One region of the Clostridium novyi NT genome, then DNA from elsewhere that is predicted to be linked to it. Evidence: a T-box and tRNA genes for the amino acid it is inferred to sense, from the RefSeq annotation. Region 1 holds a T-box; the other regions hold tRNA genes.

Region 1 (5,904 bases):
GTAACTTATGAAATTCATAAAGGGTCAAAATATGCATAATTTATAGTCAAGTTCAATATGTGAGCTTATTTTACAAAAATATGATATAATAGTAATATAAACAAATGGGAAAAGAGGGAGAAAGCATGTCCGTTATAATTATGTTGTTTATAGTTTGGCAAATATATAAATATGCGTATTATAAAGGTAAAAATTTTAATAAATTAAAACAAGATTTAAATAATTACATTATAAATTGTAATGAATTAAACCAGCATATTGAAGAATTAAAAAATACGTATTTAGACGTTAAAAAAAATAATTATGGAATTGCGCAATTAAATGATTCAAGTAGATATAATTTTAAAAGAAAAGAACAATTAAAAGCAAGAAAATCAGAATATATTTATGAATGCTCTGCAACTGTATGTAAGAATGCAGAAATGCAACCTTTTAAATATTTATGCAAGTACTTTAATATTAAAGCAAATGAAGAATCGCTACAAAGTTTTGAAAATATTTTAAATAATTTTTCGGCTGCTGAAGAAGGAAAGAAATTACTTAGTAATGAACTTGAAAAGATTAAAAAATCTATCAAGCATGATGTACCATTTCTTATTAGAACATTTAATGGGAAAAAGTTTATGCGGAAATTAGGATTTAAGGAAATTGATTTTAGTACATTATACTTCCCTGTATATACATTTAGATATGTAAGTCCTGGTGGAAATAAATCTATTAGTTGTGATATTGAATTAGATTTAGATAATTTAAATTATTTTGTAGAATATCTTTCACAAGTTGTTAAATTTAAAAAAAGTGCAGCAGGACAAAGGGCATTAATGACTTCAAAATTAAGAGAAAAGATAAAAAAGAGAGATAATTATACTTGTCAAAAGTGTGGATTATCTACAAGAGATGAAAAGAATCTATTATTAGAAATTGATCACATAATACCTATTTCAAAGGGTGGTATGTCTACAGAAAAAAATTTACAAACTCTTTGTTGGAAATGTAATCGTAAAAAGGGTGCAAAATTAAATTAATTATATTACAATTATACTTTTGAAAAAATATAAATTTTATATAAAAAAGTTAAAGTCCTTGATTTTAAGGACTTTAACTTTTTTGAAGTATTGAGTAATTTAAGTATTCTAAACCCTAAAAATACTTCCTCTATCTATTAATTTCCCTTTTCTTAAAAATACCGGTTCTACTTTATGCTTTTTTAAGAAATTCAAAACTTCTTTTCCGTAAATATAATTTTTAAGATCTCCATAGAAGGCTAAAGTGTTATTCTCAATTAACCCGCAAGTGCCTCCAATGAAACCATAATCAAGTCCTGGAAGTTCAATGTCACCAGGGGGTAAAAGTAACACATCAATATTTTCATCTTTAAGAGCTTTAGCTATAGTGGTATCACTTGTCATTATGGCATTATCATTTACTATTGCAGTAGAGCATTTAGTATACCCTTGTTTTGTATTAATTAATTTTTTCTTTTCTTTTTTTATTTCATTTAATAAAACTTTGTCTGTATTCTTTAAATAATGAACAAAATAATCTGAAAGATTAACAGCGTTTAGAATTATGTCTTTTGGATATTTTGAGTCTAATGAATTTTTAGATAAAATTACGTTCATACCTAAGGTTTTAAGTGATTCTATAAAGTTATTAGGTGTATCTTTGTGAACTATAATATTTTTTTTATTAATTATGTGCATTAGTATATCAGGATGCCCACATATAGCATAATATAGTTTATTAGAGGAAGGACAAGTTATTATTTTATAGCCTAAATTTATTAAAAAGCTTTTTTCTTCTTCTGATATTCTGTAATCTACAATTAATGTTTTCATATATATCACCCTAATAAATATAACATTTTAAAAATAATTATGTCTATAAAATAGAAAATTTTATTTGTATTGAATAGCCTTTGAATTTAAACACATACTAATTCCAGGAAGGAGTGTATTGTGTGTTATTACTGACAATTATATGTGACAATAAAGAAGATATAATATATGATTTAAACAAGATGAAGATATATTTCGAAGAAAAAGGCATAATACTTGGGATTTATGAAAATATAAGTGCTGATTTACACTTTATAAAAATATTTTGTAAAGAAAATGAATTAGATACAAAACAAAAAAATAAATTTGGTTTATATATATCAAATATTATATATAATATTGTTGTTAAAAAGTTTTATAGAGAAGAATTGTATTCTTATTTAACAGACTCATACTTTTTCTTAAAATATGATGAAATGCAAGAAGTTATGGATAGAACTATAGAGATTTTAAATAATACAGAGAAAATTACTGATGAAGATGCTATATATTGCATGAATAAAAAGAATAATATAATAAATAAAATAAAAGAATGTGTAGATGAAAATTCAACAATTAATATAAATGGATTTCTTACCTTTAGAATGAAGGAATTAAGAGGAGACTTTGAAAGTATAGTAAACAAAGTTGTAGAAAAATATGTATCTCAAAGGGAATATGATGAGTTTATAAAACTTCTAAAGTATTTTGTTGATGTACAAGAAAATAAAATAAAAGAAGTGAATATAACTATAAAAGAAGATGGAAGTTATATAATAGAAGATGATAAGGGAAAAGACCTTATGAATGATATAATAGGAGAACTCGCAGGCATCAATAGTATTGAAGATGTTCAAGTGGATGATCTTATTATAAGTGGACTTATAACTTATTGTCCTAAAAATATAATAATACACCGAAGGAAAAATTCCAAAAATAAAGAAATGATAAATACTATTGAAAAAGTTTTTGAAAACAGAGTTAAATTTTGTGAAAATTGAAAAAATATATTGCAATAAAAATATAAAAAATAAAATTATTGACAGTTTAAAATATTAATACTATAATTTATAAAAAAGATAATTTAAAGACAATGATAAGGAAGAGTAAATAAAATACTGTTCTAAGAGAGAAAAATCCATTGGCTGTAAGATTTTTTGTTCAAGTGTTATTGAAAACCACCTTTAAGTTGAGTATTGAAATATTAGTAGATATTTTCCGCCGCAAGCGTTAAAAGCTATGAGATAACAATAATAATGTATACAAATATATTATACTTTATTGTTAATTTGGGTGGAATCGCGATAAAACTCGCCCCATTTTTGGGGGCGAGCTTTTTGTTTTTTGATTAAAAATTTTATACATAAATTTAGTAGGGAGGAAGAAATATGATAAAAATAACTTTAAAAGATGGAAAAGTATTAGAAGTTGAAAAAGGCTTAACAGTTTCAGAAATAGCTGCTAGAATAAGCACTTCATTAAGAAAAAAAGCTTTAGGAGCTAAAATAAATGGAGAAAAAGCTGAACTTATGGATGTTATAAATGAGGACAGCACTTTAGAAATATTAACTTTTGAAGATCAAGAAGGAAAAGATACTTTAAGACATACAGCATCACATATACTTGCTCAAGCAGTAAAAAGATTATACCCAGAAGTTAAACTTGCAATAGGACCTTCAATAGAAAATGGATTCTATTATGACTTTGATGCAGAGTTTTCTTTCACTCCAGAAATTCTTGAAAAAATAGAAAAAGAAATGAACAAAATAGTTAAAGAAAATCTACAACTTAAAAAATTCACTAAGTCAAGAGAAGATGCAATTAACTTTATGAAAGAAAGAAATGAAGATTACAAAGTAGAACTTATAGAAGATCTACCAGAAGAGTCAATAATTTCATTCTATGAACAAGGAGATTTTGTAGACCTTTGTGCAGGACCTCACGTACCATCAACTAAAGAAGTTAAAGCTATAAAATTACTTTCTGTAGCAGGTGCTTATTGGAGAGGAAATGAAAACAATAAAATGTTACAAAGAATCTATGGAACAGCATTTACTAAAAAAGCGGAACTTGAAGAATATCTTCACATGCTTGAAGAAGCTAAAAAGAGAGACCACAGAAAACTTGGAAAAGAATTAGGATTATTTGATCTTAAAGAAGAAGGTCCAGGATTCCCATTCTTCTATCCAAAGGGAATGATTTTAAGAAATACTCTTGAAAACTACTGGAGAGAAATGCACGAAAAAGCAGGATACGGTGAAATAAGAACACCTATTATATTAAATGAAAAATTATGGCATCAATCAGGCCACTGGGATCACTACAAAGAAAATATGTACTTCACTAAAATAGATGGAGAAGACTATGCAATAAAACCAATGAACTGTCCAGGATCTATATTGGTTTATAAGAGCGATCTTCACTCATATAGAGAATTACCTATAAGACTTGGAGAACTTGGTCTTGTTCACAGACATGAATATTCAGGTGCATTACACGGACTTATGAGAGTTAGAAACTTTACTCAAGATGATGCTCATATATTTATGACAAAAGAACAAATTACTTCAGAAATATTAGGAGTAATTAAGATGATAGACAATTTCTACAGCCTATTTGGATTTGAATATTTCGTAGAACTTTCAACTAGACCAGAAGATTCTATGGGAAGCGATGAAGATTGGGAAGCAGCAACAAATGGTCTTATAAAAGCATTAAATGAAGCAGGTCTTGAATACAAGATTAACGAAGGAGACGGAGCATTCTATGGTCCAAAGATCGACTTCCATTTAAGAGATTGTTTAGGAAGAACTTGGCAATGTGGAACAATTCAATTAGATTTCCAAATGCCAGAAAGATTTGATTTAAGCTATGTAGGAGCAGATGGAGAAAAACACAGACCAGTAATGGCTCACAGAGTTATATTCGGAAGTATAGAAAGATTTATAGGAATTTTAACAGAACACTATGCAGGAGCATTCCCAACATGGCTTGCACCAGTACAAGTTAAAATAATGAATATAACAGATAATCAAGTTGAATACTGCAAAGAAATTCAAAAAGTATTAAATGAAAATGGAATAAGAGTAGAACTTGATTTAAGAAATGAAAAAATAGGATACAAAATCAGAGAAGCTCAGCTTCAAAAGATACCTTACATGCTAGTTCTTGGAGATAAAGAAATGAACGAAAAGACTATAGCAGTAAGAGCAAGAAAACAAGGAGATCTTGGAGCAATGAATTTAACTGACTTTGTTGCTATGGTAAAAAAAGAAATAGAAGAAAAAACAAATTGTTTATAAAAAACAGTTGACTTTATAAATTATATATAGTACAATACTATTCGTTAAGAAGAAACTAAGCTGTTTCTCACCTTACAGCACAGCTAGTAAGGTTATACATTCATTTCAAGTTATTTTATTTTATGTGAATTGTATAGGACGGCTTAGAAGCCGTCCTTTTTATTTTGTAATATAAATAGAGTCTATAATTAATAGTTAAATATAAAAGTAATTATAGAAGTTTTGAGTTTTTTTCGGAGGTGAAAGAGTATTAAGAAAGAAAGCCTTATAAATGAACAAATAAGAGAAAAAGAAGTAAGACTTATAAGTGAGACTGGAGAACAACTTGGTGTTTTAAATACTAGAGAAGCTTTAAAGATGGCAGAAGAAAAAGAGCTTGATTTAGTTATGATAGCATCAAACAGTACTCCACCAGTTTGTAAGATAATGGATTATGGCAAGTACTTATACGAACAAACAAAAAAAGTTAAGGAAGCCAAAAAGAAACAAAAAGTTATAAATATAAAAGAAATCAGATTAAGTCCAACTATTGAAAAGCATGATATAGAAATCAAGGCTAATAGAACAAGAAAATTCTTACAAGCAGAAAATAAAGTTAAAGTCACTGTAAGATTTAGAGGAAGAGAAGCTGATTATTCCTATAAAGGAAAAAAAATATTAGATCAATTTGTATCTGAGATAGAAGATGTCTGTGTTATTGAAAAACCAGCTAAACTAGAAGGTAGAAATATGATTTTGATATTAGCTCCAAAAAGAGCTTAATTGAAAGGAGGAACTAATATGCC
Region 2 (5,904 bases), 740 kb from region 1:
CAAATGTAACTGTTCCTGATTTTGGGTTAGGCATTAATCCCTTAGGTCCTAATACTCTACCTAATCTACCTACTACTCCCATCATATCTGGAGTTGCAACAACTACGTCGAAATCAAACCAGTTTTCTTTTTGAATTTTGTCTAAGTATTCTTCTGCTCCTACATAATCTGCTCCTGCAGCTTCTGCTTCTTTAGCCTTATCTCCCTTAGCAAATACTAAAACTCTAACTTTCTTACCTGTTCCATGAGGAAGTACTACTGCTCCTCTAACTTGTTGATCTGCATGTCTTGGATCAACACCAAGTCTTATAGAAAGTTCGATAGTTTCATCGAATTTAGCTTTTGCTGTTTTTAAAGTAAGATCTATAGCTTCAGAAGGTGTATATAAAGAGTTTTTATCAATTAGCTTGATGCTCTCTGAATATTTCTTACCCATTTTTGCCATATTCTTTCCTCCTTGTGGTATTAGCGGTATTTACCTCCCACTAATTAAATGTATTATTCTTCTACTGTAATACCCATACTTCTAGCAGTTCCTGCTATCATGCTCATAGCGCTTTCAACTGATCCAGCGTTTAAGTCTGGCATCTTAGTTTCAGCAATTTCTTTTAATTGAGCTTTAGTAATCTTTCCTACTTTAGTCTTGTTTGGTTCACCTGAACCACTGTCTAATCCAGCTGCTTTTTTAATTAAAACTGCTGCTGGAGGAGTCTTAAGAATGAAGCTGAAAGATCTATCTTGATATACAGAAATTATAACTGGAATAGTCATTCCTGCTTGATTTGCTGTTTTAGCATTGTATTCCTTACAGAAAGCCATAATATTTACACCGTGTTGTCCTAATGCTGGTCCAACTGGTGGTGCTGGAGTTGCCTTTCCTGCTGGAAGTTGAAGTTTAATCATTCCTACTACTTTTTTTGCCATAGTTTACACCTCCTCATATGTGGTAATGCGAGCTTTTAAGCTCTCCCACTGTAAGACTTTGTCTTATAGCAGATTAATCTAGTTTTTCTATTTGATTAAAATTAAGCTCAGTAGGCGTTTCCCTACCAAACATATTAACTAACGCTTTAATCTTTTGTTTTTCAACATTGATTTCTTGTATTACTGCAACAAAACTATTCAGAGGTCCTGAAATTACCTTTACACTTTCTCCTACGGAAATATCAATGTCCACGTTCTTTTCACTTATACCCATAGCTAACACTTCTTCTTCAGTAAGAGGTACTGGTTTTGACCCAGGGCCTACAAATCCCGTAACTCCCCTTGTATTTCTAACTATGTACCAAGATTCATCTGACATGATCATTTTTACAAGGACATATCCTGGAAAGACCTTCTTTTGAGTTACCTTCTTCTTTCCATCCTTTACTTCTACTACTTCTTCCATAGGGACTTGTATGTCGTGAATTAGATCGTGTAATCCTCTGTTTTCTATTGTTTTTTCAAGATTTACTTTTACTTTGTTTTCGTAACCAGAGTAAGTATGAACAACATACCAACGAACTTTTTCTGCCATATTTCAGGAAATGAGATAAATCTCATTCCTACCTCCCTTTTATTTTAATATTATAAATTTATTTATCTTAAATAATATATAAATTTAATATTATCTTATTTATAAATCTAAAATTATCTCTTATTTGAAAATAATTTTGTAAAGGCCATTAAACCCAGAATCCATAAGTCCTATTATAAAAGCACTAACTGCACAAAAAAACAATACTATAATAGTAGACTTCTTTACTTCTTCTTTAGGTGGCCAAGTTATTCTTTTTGTCTCTGCCTTTAATTCTTTTAAGAACTTGCCTATACCCACAGATGACTGCTTTTCAAGCTTCTTGCTTTCATTTAAAGCCATTATATTCACATCCTTATATTTTTAGTGAATACAAGTAACTATTTTGTTTCTTTGTGAAGTGTGTGCGTGCGGCAGAATTTGCAATACTTTCTCATTTCAATTCTTTCAGAATTGTTCTTTTTATTCTTCATTGTATTGTAATTTCTTTGTTTACATTCTGTACATGCTAAAGTTACTTTTACTCTCACAACCTACACCTCCATATTCTGCGTATACACACACAGGTCTTACTTCCATGTGTAGTATATAAATGTTTATTACTTTATATAAATACTACGCTAAGTTTGTGCGTTACCTTACAAACTTATCACAAGTTACTGTATATGTCAACTTTTTTTTGTATATAATCACTTTATCTTAAATTATATACCACTTTTTACAATTAATTCATTTTAAATGCATTTAAAATGTTTTTTCTTTCAAAAGGACTAAGTTTAAAACCTAGTCCTATTATATTTAATCTATTTTAAGTTTAAATAATTATAAATTATTCAACTATGCTAGTAACAACTCCTGAACCTACTGTTCTTCCACCTTCTCTGATAGCGAATCTTAGGTTGTTTTCCATTGCTACTGGTGTGATTAATTCTACGTTCATGTCTATATGGTCTCCTGGCATTACCATTTCTACTCCTTCTGGTAAAGCGATTGATCCTGTTACGTCTGTTGTTCTGAAGTAGAATTGTGGTCTGTATCCGTTAAAGAATGGAGTGTGTCTTCCACCTTCTTCTTTCTTTAATACGTAAACTTGACCTACGAATTTTTTGTGAGGTGTTACTGAACCTGGTTTTGCTAGTACTTGACCTCTTTCGATTTCGTCTCTTTGTACTCCTCTTAATAATGCTCCGATGTTATCTCCAGCCATTGCTTCATCTAACATCTTTCTGAACATTTCTACTCCTGTGATTGTTGTCTTTCCGATTTCTTCTTTCATTCCTACGATTTGTACTTCATCTCCTACGTGTAGTACTCCTCTTTCAACTCTTCCTGTTGCAACTGTTCCTCTTCCTGTAATTGTAAATACATCTTCTACAGGCATTAAGAATGGTTGATCTGTTGCTCTTTCTGGAGTTGGGATATATTCATCTACAGCTTTCATTAAGTCTAGGATGCATTGGTCATCCCCTTCTTCGATTGCTTTTAATGCTGATCCTACTACTACTGGACATTCGTCTCCGTCAAATCCGTATTCGCTTAATAATTCTCTTACTTCCATTTCTACTAATTCTAGTAATTCTGGATCATCTACTTGGTCTGCTTTGTTTAAGAATACTACTATGTGGTTAACTCCTACTCTTGATGCTAATAGGATGTGTTCTCTTGTTTGTGGCATTGGACCATCTGCTGCTGATACAACTAAGATAGCTCCGTCCATTTGTGCTGCTCCTGTGATCATGTTCTTTACATAGTCTGCGTGTCCTGGGCAGTCAACGTGTGCATAGTGTCTGTTTTCTGTTTCATATTCTACGTGTGATGTATTGATTGTGATTCCTCTTTCTTTTTCTTCTGGTGCTTTATCAATATCTTCGTAGTTTTGTACTTCTGCTCCACCTGCTTTTGCAAGTGTCATTGTGATTGCTGCTGTTGTTGTTGTTTTACCGTGGTCTACGTGACCTATTGTTCCTATATTTACGTGTGGCTTATTTCTTTCAAACTTTTGTCTTGCCATTTTTTATTCCTCCTGTTCACCTTTAAATTCTTAATTAATATTTTTAACCTTTTCGTAAACCTGTCCTGGTGTGTTGTCAGCTGTTTTAATTCATGGAGCCCACGACCGGGCTTGAACCGGCGACCTCCACCTTACCAAGGTGACGCTCTGCCAGCTGAGCTACATGGGCATCTTTCCTTTTTTCGATATTACAGGTATCGAGCCCACGACACCCAATTTAGGAGATTAATCATCTCCCCATATGTTGTTTTTCAAAAGCCCTATACCAATTATTTATTTTACTATTTACACTTTTTTTTGTCAACAATTTTTCACCTTTTTATTCAAGCATTTTTCAAGCTTTCTCTTTACTCTTTGTAATGCATTATCAATGGATTTAGAATGTCTATCCAAATCACATGCAATCTCTTGATATGATTTCCCTTGAAGATAAGAATTCAACACTTCTAATTCAAGTTCTGAAAGCACTTGTTCTATTTCTTTTTCTATTTTAATAACTTCTTCTTTACTTATAACAAGTTCTTCTGGATCACACACTTTTACTGTAGATAATATATCCAAAAGCGTTCTGTCAGATTCTTCATCATAAATCGGCTTATTTAAAGAAATATATGTATTAAGAGGTATATGCTTTTGTCGTGTTGCTGTTTTTATAGCTGTTATTATTTGTCTTGTAACACATAATTCCGCAAAAGCCTTAAAAGAAGATAATTTGTCTGGTTTAAAATCTCTTATAGCTTTATAAAGCCCAATCATACCTTCCTGATATATATCTTCTTTATCCGCACCTACCAAAAAATAAGATTTTGCTTTTGCCTTAACAAAATTTTTATACTTATTTATTAAGTATTCTTGAGCTTTTATATCGCCATTTTTTGCATCTAATGCTATATCTTCATCTAACCTTTTTTCAATTTGATCTTCTCTTTTTTTATCGGTTTCTTGTACTTTACTTAACAAAACAACCCCTCCACCCCATGCATGTCAAAATTAACTAATAAAACACACCTTAATATACATTATATATGTAATTATACATTAAAAGGAAATTACCTTCAATGTTTTTATCAACTTTTTCTAATTTTTTGTAATTTTTCTAGTACTTTCTTGTCTATTCTGTCTTCTAAAAGAGTTCTATTAGCGCTGATATTCTTTTTTGTCTTATTGGTAATTTTTTGGGTAGTAGTTTTAACTTCATTATAAAACTCTATGGAGGACATCCTTGTAGCTCCTCTTTGAAAAGTAACTTGTTGTTCTAAGGAGTCAGAAGTTACAACACACACTTCTACTTTTCTACCTATGTTGTTAACATACCTTTCTATAAAACTGTCTGCTGTTTCTCCTTCCTTTGTAAAAACCACCATCAAGTTACTCATTCTTTCTTTTTTCTCAATACTCCCCTTTACAAGATGAGCATCAAAAACTAAAAATATCTTATATCCATTATAAGCTCCATAATTCTGCATAATTTCTATAAGCTTATCTCGTGCTGCCTCAAAACTGTATTCTTTAATTCTATTTAGCTCCGGCCAACTATTAATAACATTATATCCATCTACAAATACATTTCTCACGGCTTTTCTCTATTCCATATTTTGTTTCAAAACCTCATACATCATGATACCGGCCGCTACAGATGCATTTAAAGATGTTATTTTTCCTACCATTGGTATCTTGATTAAAACATCACATTTTTGTTTAGTAAGTTTTGAAATTCCTTTTCCCTCACTACCTATTACTAATGCCACAGCACCTTTAAAATTTGTTTGGAAACAGTAGTTTTCTCCGTCCATATCTGCTCCATATACCCAAATTCCTCTTTCTTTAATTTCATCAATGGCTCTATTTATATTTGCAACTTTTGCTACTTTAACATATTCAGCTGCTCCTGCTGATGTTTTATATACAGTTGGTGTAACACCTACATTTCTTCTCTTTGGTATTACAATACCATGTACTCCACATATTTCAGCTGTTCTCATTATAGAACCTAAGTTATGGGGATCTTCTATTTCATCTAATACTAAAATAAAAGGTTCTTCCCCCTTTTCTTTTGCATAATTAAAAATATCCTCAATTTGACTATATTTAAATGGAGTTACAATAGCCATAACACCTTGATGCGCCCCTGTTATAGACATTGAGTCTAGTTTTTTTCTATCAACCTCTTTTATAATTATGCCTTTATCTTTAGCAATTCCTAAAACCTTGTTTATAGAACCACTAACATTTCCTTTAGCAACCATTACATATTCTATAGTTCTATCACTTCTTAATGCTTCTATAACCGCATTTCTTCCTTCTATTAAATCTTCTCTTTCTTCTTTTTCTTCTCTAATATTAAAGTTTCTTTTATTATTACGGTTTTTTAATT
Region 3 (5,904 bases), 940 kb from region 1:
TTTTGTTTTTTAGCAGATGTAGTTAAAAGATGAGGAAGTATTGATAAAGCCATATCCTTAAATGCAAGAGTTGGTCCATGATAAAGTTCTAAAAAGAAATCATTACCTACTTTTTTTATTTCAGCTATATTTTCTGTATCAAACTTGTTATCATACGCCCTGTCTATACATATCCTTAGTTCCTCTTCAGTAAAATCAGTAAAGAATTTGCTCATAACAAAATATGCAAGTTCTCTATAATTCATTTTACTTAATTCCTGTAGTGATTTATCTATTTTAGGAATTCTGTTTGGTACAAATAATCCTCCATCATCTGCTATTCCCTTTAATATAGCTTGTGATGATGATATGTTATCTTCTCTCCCTCTTGTACTTCTATAAAAAATCTTTTCCATGTATCTAGCCCCCTAAACCCTTATTGTAACTTTTCTACTCTTATAATATTTTCTATACTTTGAACGCTACTTAGCTTTTTCATTTCTTCCATTGACTTATTTATATTGCCTTCTAATGTTTTATGAGTTATAAACACTAGCTTTACAGATTCTTCTTCTTTGGCCTTTTGTATTACTGAAAGTAAGCTTACATCATGTTTTCCAAGAATACCTGCTATATTACCTAAAACTCCTGGTTCATCATTTACAGTCATTCTTATGTAATATTCACATTCCGTATCTTCCATACTACTTACCTTTTTAACGTTTCCTAATTTATGTTTTGATAGTTTAAATAATGGATCTGTTTCATTTCTTAGTACAGAAATTATATCACCAACAACCGCACTTCCTGTTGGAAGATCTCCAGCTCCACGTCCGTACATCATTAAATCTCCAACTGCATTTCCCTTTAAGAATATTGCATTGAAAGAATCATTTACATTAGCAAGAGGATGTCTCTCTGGAATCATTGTTGGATGAACTCTTAATTCTAAAGTGTCATTTACATCCTTAACTATTGCTAAAAGCTTTATCACATATCCAAATTCCTTAGCATAATCTATGTCTACTGATTCTATCTTTTGAATTCCTTCTCTATATATTGAATCTACATTTACCTTTTTACCAAATGCAAGATAAGTTAATATAGCAAGTTTATAAACAGCATCATATCCTTCAACATCTGATGTTGGATCAGCTTCTGCATAACCCTTTTCTTGTGCTTCTTTTAGCGCTTCTTTAAAATCCATATTATCTAAGCGCATTTTTGTTAATATGTAATTTGTTGTTCCGTTTATAATCCCCACTATTTGTTCAATTTTATTTGCTGTTAAGCTTTCACTTAATCCATGTATTATTGGAATTCCCCCAGCAACACTTGCTTCATAACATAATCTTACGTTTTCTTCTTGTGCTGTTTTTAAAAGTTCAGAACCACAAGTTGCAACTGCAAGTTTATTTGCTGTTACTACATGTTTTTTATTTTTCATAGCCCTTATCATATATTCTTTAGCAGGATCAACTCCGCCCATTAATTCTACTACTATCTTTATATTTTCATCTTCAAATATTTCGTCAGCATTAGTTGTTATTATTTTATCTGGTACATCTATGCCCCTATTTTTGTTTCTATCCCTAACTAATATTTTAGAAACTTCTATTTCGTAACCAGATCTTTCTCTTATCTCCTCTTTATTTGCATCTAGTATCTTCCATACTCCCCTACCTACATTTCCAAGTCCTAATAATGCAATGCTTACTTTTTTCATAATCTATGCCCCCTTATTTATATCATATATAATATTATAATTTCATTTTGTTTTTTATCGGCAAACAAATGTACTAAATATAACTACTCCTATTATACTTATTATTTATAAAATAATAAAGTACTTATATAAAATTATTTATAAATTTTCAATATGAGGAATTTTATTACTTAAATATAGATAAATAAAAATCACATAACCAATTGCTTTAAAATATCAATTCGTTATGTGATTAATTTATCTAAAACGCTATTACAAGACCTCCATTATCTGCATAAGTTGTGCTTAGTCCAGACATTTCAACAACTACTATGTCCTTAAAATTATATCTCTTTAAAACCTCTTCTTTAAATTGAAGAGCTCTTTCAAGACAATTGCAATGAGCAATTCCAAGTACCTTTTGCTCTAAGTTGCTTCCTTCTTCTCCGATTATATCTATAAATCTCTTGAAGGCTTTTTTATAACCTCTAGTCTTTTCAACCATTCTTATAGTTCCATCATCATTAGAACCCATAATTGGTTTTATAGATAACATGTTTGCAACCTTTGCAATAATAGGATTTAATCTTCCTGCCTTTGCTAGGTGATCTAAACTTTCTAATAAGAAAAATGTTTTCATTTCACTTATGTATTTATTAACCTTTTCTACAATTTCTAATTCTCCTAAATTAAGCTTTGAAAGCTCATTTATTTTAAGAGATATTATAGTTTGACCTACTGATGCTGTAACAGAATCAAATACATGAATGAATTTGTTTCCTATTTCATCTAAAAATAAATTCTTAGCAAGTACAGCACTGTTGTAGCTTCCACTTAATTTTGATGATAATGGCACTACAAATACACTTTCTTCTCCTTTATATTTTTCTATATAATCTTGTGGAGAAGGACATGCTGTTTTAGGTGATGTCTTACAGTTTGCCATATTCTCAATATATTCTGATACATTTAATTCTTCATTGTCTATATATTCTTTGCCCTCTAAAATTAATGTTAAAGGAGCAATGTCGATGTTCATTTCTTCTTTTAATTCCTGTGATAAATCACAACTACTATCTGCAACAATTTTTATATCCATATGCTTTATCCCCCTTACTTATTTAATATCGTTAAGAAAAAATACTGCAACAGTTCCAGGTCCTACATGGGAGCCTATTACTCCTCCAATGGTACTTATTAAGAAATCCTTTGAGCCAAATTCTTCTTTAAAGATTTCCTTTACTTTTTCTGCTGCTTCTATATCATCTCCATGAGATATTGCTATTGTTTGATTTTCTAAATCCACACCACGTTCTCTTACTAACTCTAAAATTTTCTTTAAAACTTTTTTTCTTCCTCTAACTTTATCTATAGGAATTAGTTTACCCTTTTCTATATTTAATATAGGTTTAATATTTAAAAGTCCACCTATTACGGCAGAACCCCTACTTACTCTTCCGCCTTTATATAGATATTCTAAATCATCAACAGTAAAGATTCCTTCCATATGTTTACTGTTAAACTCAATAGCTTCTAAGACCTCTTCTTTAGTCTTTCCTTCCATAACCATTTGAGCAGCCTTATAAACCACAAGTCCAAGTCCCAGTGATGCAGATTTTGTATCTATAACATGTATATCAAAATCAGGATATTCTTCTAAAATATCTTCCTTTGCTATCATTGATGATTGATAAGTTCCTGAAAGTTCTGACGAAAAACCTATATAAATACATGTATCATTGTTTTCAGCACACTCTTTAAAAGCATCATAAAATACATTTGGTGGTATTTGGGCTGTCTTATACATATTGCCCTTTCTCATACCATCATAAACTTCTTTATGTTCAATAGTTACGCCGTCTAAATATGGTTCATCGTTAACATATACATATAAGGGTAAAAACTTAATATTATACTTTTCAATAATATCTTTAGGTAAATCAGACCCGCTATCAGTTACTATTCTTATTGCCATTTTAAAATCTCCTTTATGTTCATTATAAAGTATAACTTGTACTTTATACCATTTTTATTTTCATTACTTATTATTTTACTACAATAGTATATCTCAAATACCCTTTATTTTGTACTTTTTTTCTTGAATACTACCTCTCTATGAAAATTACTTGTTTATCAAAAAATAAAAGAGGCTAAGATATGTTTGTAATCTCAACCTTCAAGCTAATAACTTTTCTTGGTGCTCCTAACAGGATTTGAACCTGCGACCTACTGATTACGAATCAGTTGCTCTACCATCTGAGCCATAGGAGCATTTTATTTATATATACAATTTTACTCCTAATTAAAAATTTAATCAATGTTTTGTGCAATAATCAGTATTCTTCTTAAAATTTTTTAAAAATCCACTTATTATATTAAAATTTATTATTATTTTAAAATATTAGACTCTTTATATTTCTTTTTAATTATAGCTTTTTAAACCTCAATTTTTTAGACTTTGACTTTCTTTGACTTTTAGCTTATTATATAAGCATACAAGGTAATCACCTGGTAGTTAATAGCAAGTTAATTTAAATAAAATATTTAATATATTAAGGAGGTTTTTTATAATGTTTGAAATGATTCCTTTTAGAAACCATGGAAATTTAAGAAGGAGAGAAGACTTTTTCAATAATTTATTTGATAACTTCTTTAATGATGACTTCTTTCCAAAAACTATGAACAATGGATTTAATGTAGATGTTAGAGACACTGAAAATGCTTACTTAGTTGAGGCTGATCTTCCTGGAATGAAAAAAGAAAATTTAGACCTTTACTATGAAAATGGATATTTAACAATTTCAGCAAAACGTGAAGATTCTATAGAAGATAAAGATGATGAAAATAACTATGTAAGACGTGAAAGACATTATGGAGAATTTAAAAGAAGTTTCTTTATAAATGATATTGATGAAGATAATATTGAGGCTAATTTTGAAAATGGTGTTTTAAAATTAGTTCTTCCAAAGAAAAATAACAGAAATCAAAAAAGAATAGAAATTAAATAATAAAAAAAGATGTGATTTTTATAGTCACATCTTTTCTTATTCTTGATGTATAATATCTAATCTACCAAACTTACTGTACTGTCCAAGCCAAGCAAGTTTTACAGTTCCAACTGGACCGTTTCTTTGTTTTGCAATTATACATTCTGCTATATTTTTGTCTTCAGTTTCCTTGTTATAATACTCATCTCTATATAAGAACATAACAAGGTCAGCATCCTGCTCTATTGAACCTGATTCTCTAAGGTCAGATAACATAGGTCTGTGATCTGCTCTTTGCTCTGGAGCACGAGATAACTGTGATAATGCTATAACTGGACAATGCATTTCCTTTGCCAGTGCTTTTATGGATCTTGATATTTCAGATACCTCTTGTTGTCTACTTTCAGAACCTGAACTTCCACTCATAAGTTGAAGATAGTCTATTACTATAAGGTCTATTCCATGTTCTATTTTTAATCTTCTGCACTTAGATCTCATTTCCATAACAGATACACCCGCAGTATCATCTATATAAATATTTGATGCTGCAATAGGTCCTGAAGCCTTAGCTATTCGTTCCCAATCCCCATCTTCTAATTCACCAGTTCTTAGTTTTAACATATCTACGTTTGCTTCTGAACAAAGTATTTTATATGCTAATTGTTCTTTTGACATTTCAAGTGAGAACACAACAACATTTTTACCTTCTCTTATAGCTGCGTATTCAGCTATATTTATAGCAAATGTTGTTTTTCCCATAGAAGGTCTTGCTGCAATTAATATCATATCACCTGGTTGAAATCCTGATGTTTTTGCATCAAGCTCTGGAAAACCTGATGGAATTCCTGTTGTTTCTCCCTTATTATTAAAAATCTTTTCTATTTGCTCAAAGCCTCTTTCGAGAACATTACTTATAGGTTCAAAATCACTTGAAGTTCTCTTTTCTGCTATATCAAATACTCTTTTTTCCGCTTTATCAAGTACACTTGGTACATCTTCTTGATTTAAGTAACACTCTTCTGTAATATCTGCTGAAGCTTTTATAAGCTTTCTTAAAATAGATTTTTCTTCAACAATTTTTATGTATGAATTTACGTTTATAGTTGATTCGACGGAATTACTTAATTCCGTTATATAAGTAATTCCGCCTACAATTTGTAACTTATCAGTAGATTTTAATTTCTCTATTAATGTTACCATATCTACAGGAATGTCTTTTGAGTAAAGCTCATA

The links. A T-box is a leader RNA that pairs with one kind of tRNA and senses whether it is charged. The one in region 1 lies ahead of thrS (threonine--tRNA ligase), so its partner is inferred to be a tRNA-Thr.
Region 2: it encodes a tRNA-Thr, which carries the amino acid that the T-box ahead of thrS (threonine--tRNA ligase) is inferred to sense. The anticodon was not compared.
Region 3: it encodes a tRNA-Thr, which carries the amino acid that the T-box ahead of thrS (threonine--tRNA ligase) is inferred to sense. The anticodon was not compared.

What each region holds. Positions count from the first base shown of each region.
Region 1 is NC_008593.1:958,895-964,798, forward strand. Features, by position in the region: gene NT01CX_RS11945 (HNH endonuclease) at 126-1,025, shown strand; gene NT01CX_RS04380 (DUF6873 family GME fold protein) at 1,134-1,838, opposite strand; gene ytxC (putative sporulation protein YtxC) at 1,961-2,818, shown strand; T-box leader at 2,902-3,139, shown strand; gene thrS (threonine--tRNA ligase) at 3,206-5,119, shown strand; ribosomal protein L20 leader region at 5,160-5,287, shown strand; gene infC (translation initiation factor IF-3) at 5,387-5,881, shown strand; gene rpmI (50S ribosomal protein L35) at 5,900-5,904, shown strand, end outside.
Region 2 is NC_008593.1:215,523-221,426, reverse strand. Features, by position in the region: gene rplA (50S ribosomal protein L1) at 1-436, opposite strand, end outside; gene rplK (50S ribosomal protein L11) at 499-924, opposite strand; gene nusG (transcription termination/antitermination protein NusG) at 998-1,519, opposite strand; gene secE (preprotein translocase subunit SecE) at 1,640-1,861, opposite strand; gene rpmG (50S ribosomal protein L33) at 1,900-2,049, opposite strand; gene tuf (elongation factor Tu) at 2,349-3,530, opposite strand; tRNA gene NT01CX_RS01155 (tRNA-Thr) at 3,624-3,699, opposite strand; gene sigH (RNA polymerase sporulation sigma factor SigH) at 3,831-4,490, opposite strand; gene NT01CX_RS01145 (NYN domain-containing protein) at 4,598-5,104, opposite strand; gene rlmB (23S rRNA (guanosine(2251)-2'-O)-methyltransferase RlmB) at 5,114-5,904, opposite strand, start outside.
Region 3 is NC_008593.1:18,882-24,785, reverse strand. Features, by position in the region: gene thrC (threonine synthase) at 1-395, opposite strand, end outside; gene NT01CX_RS00150 (homoserine dehydrogenase) at 416-1,705, opposite strand; gene NT01CX_RS00145 (DegV family protein) at 1,947-2,783, opposite strand; gene NT01CX_RS00140 (DegV family protein) at 2,802-3,659, opposite strand; tRNA gene NT01CX_RS00135 (tRNA-Thr) at 3,880-3,955, opposite strand; gene hsp18 (heat shock protein Hsp18) at 4,255-4,692, shown strand; gene NT01CX_RS00125 (replicative DNA helicase) at 4,729-5,904, opposite strand, start outside.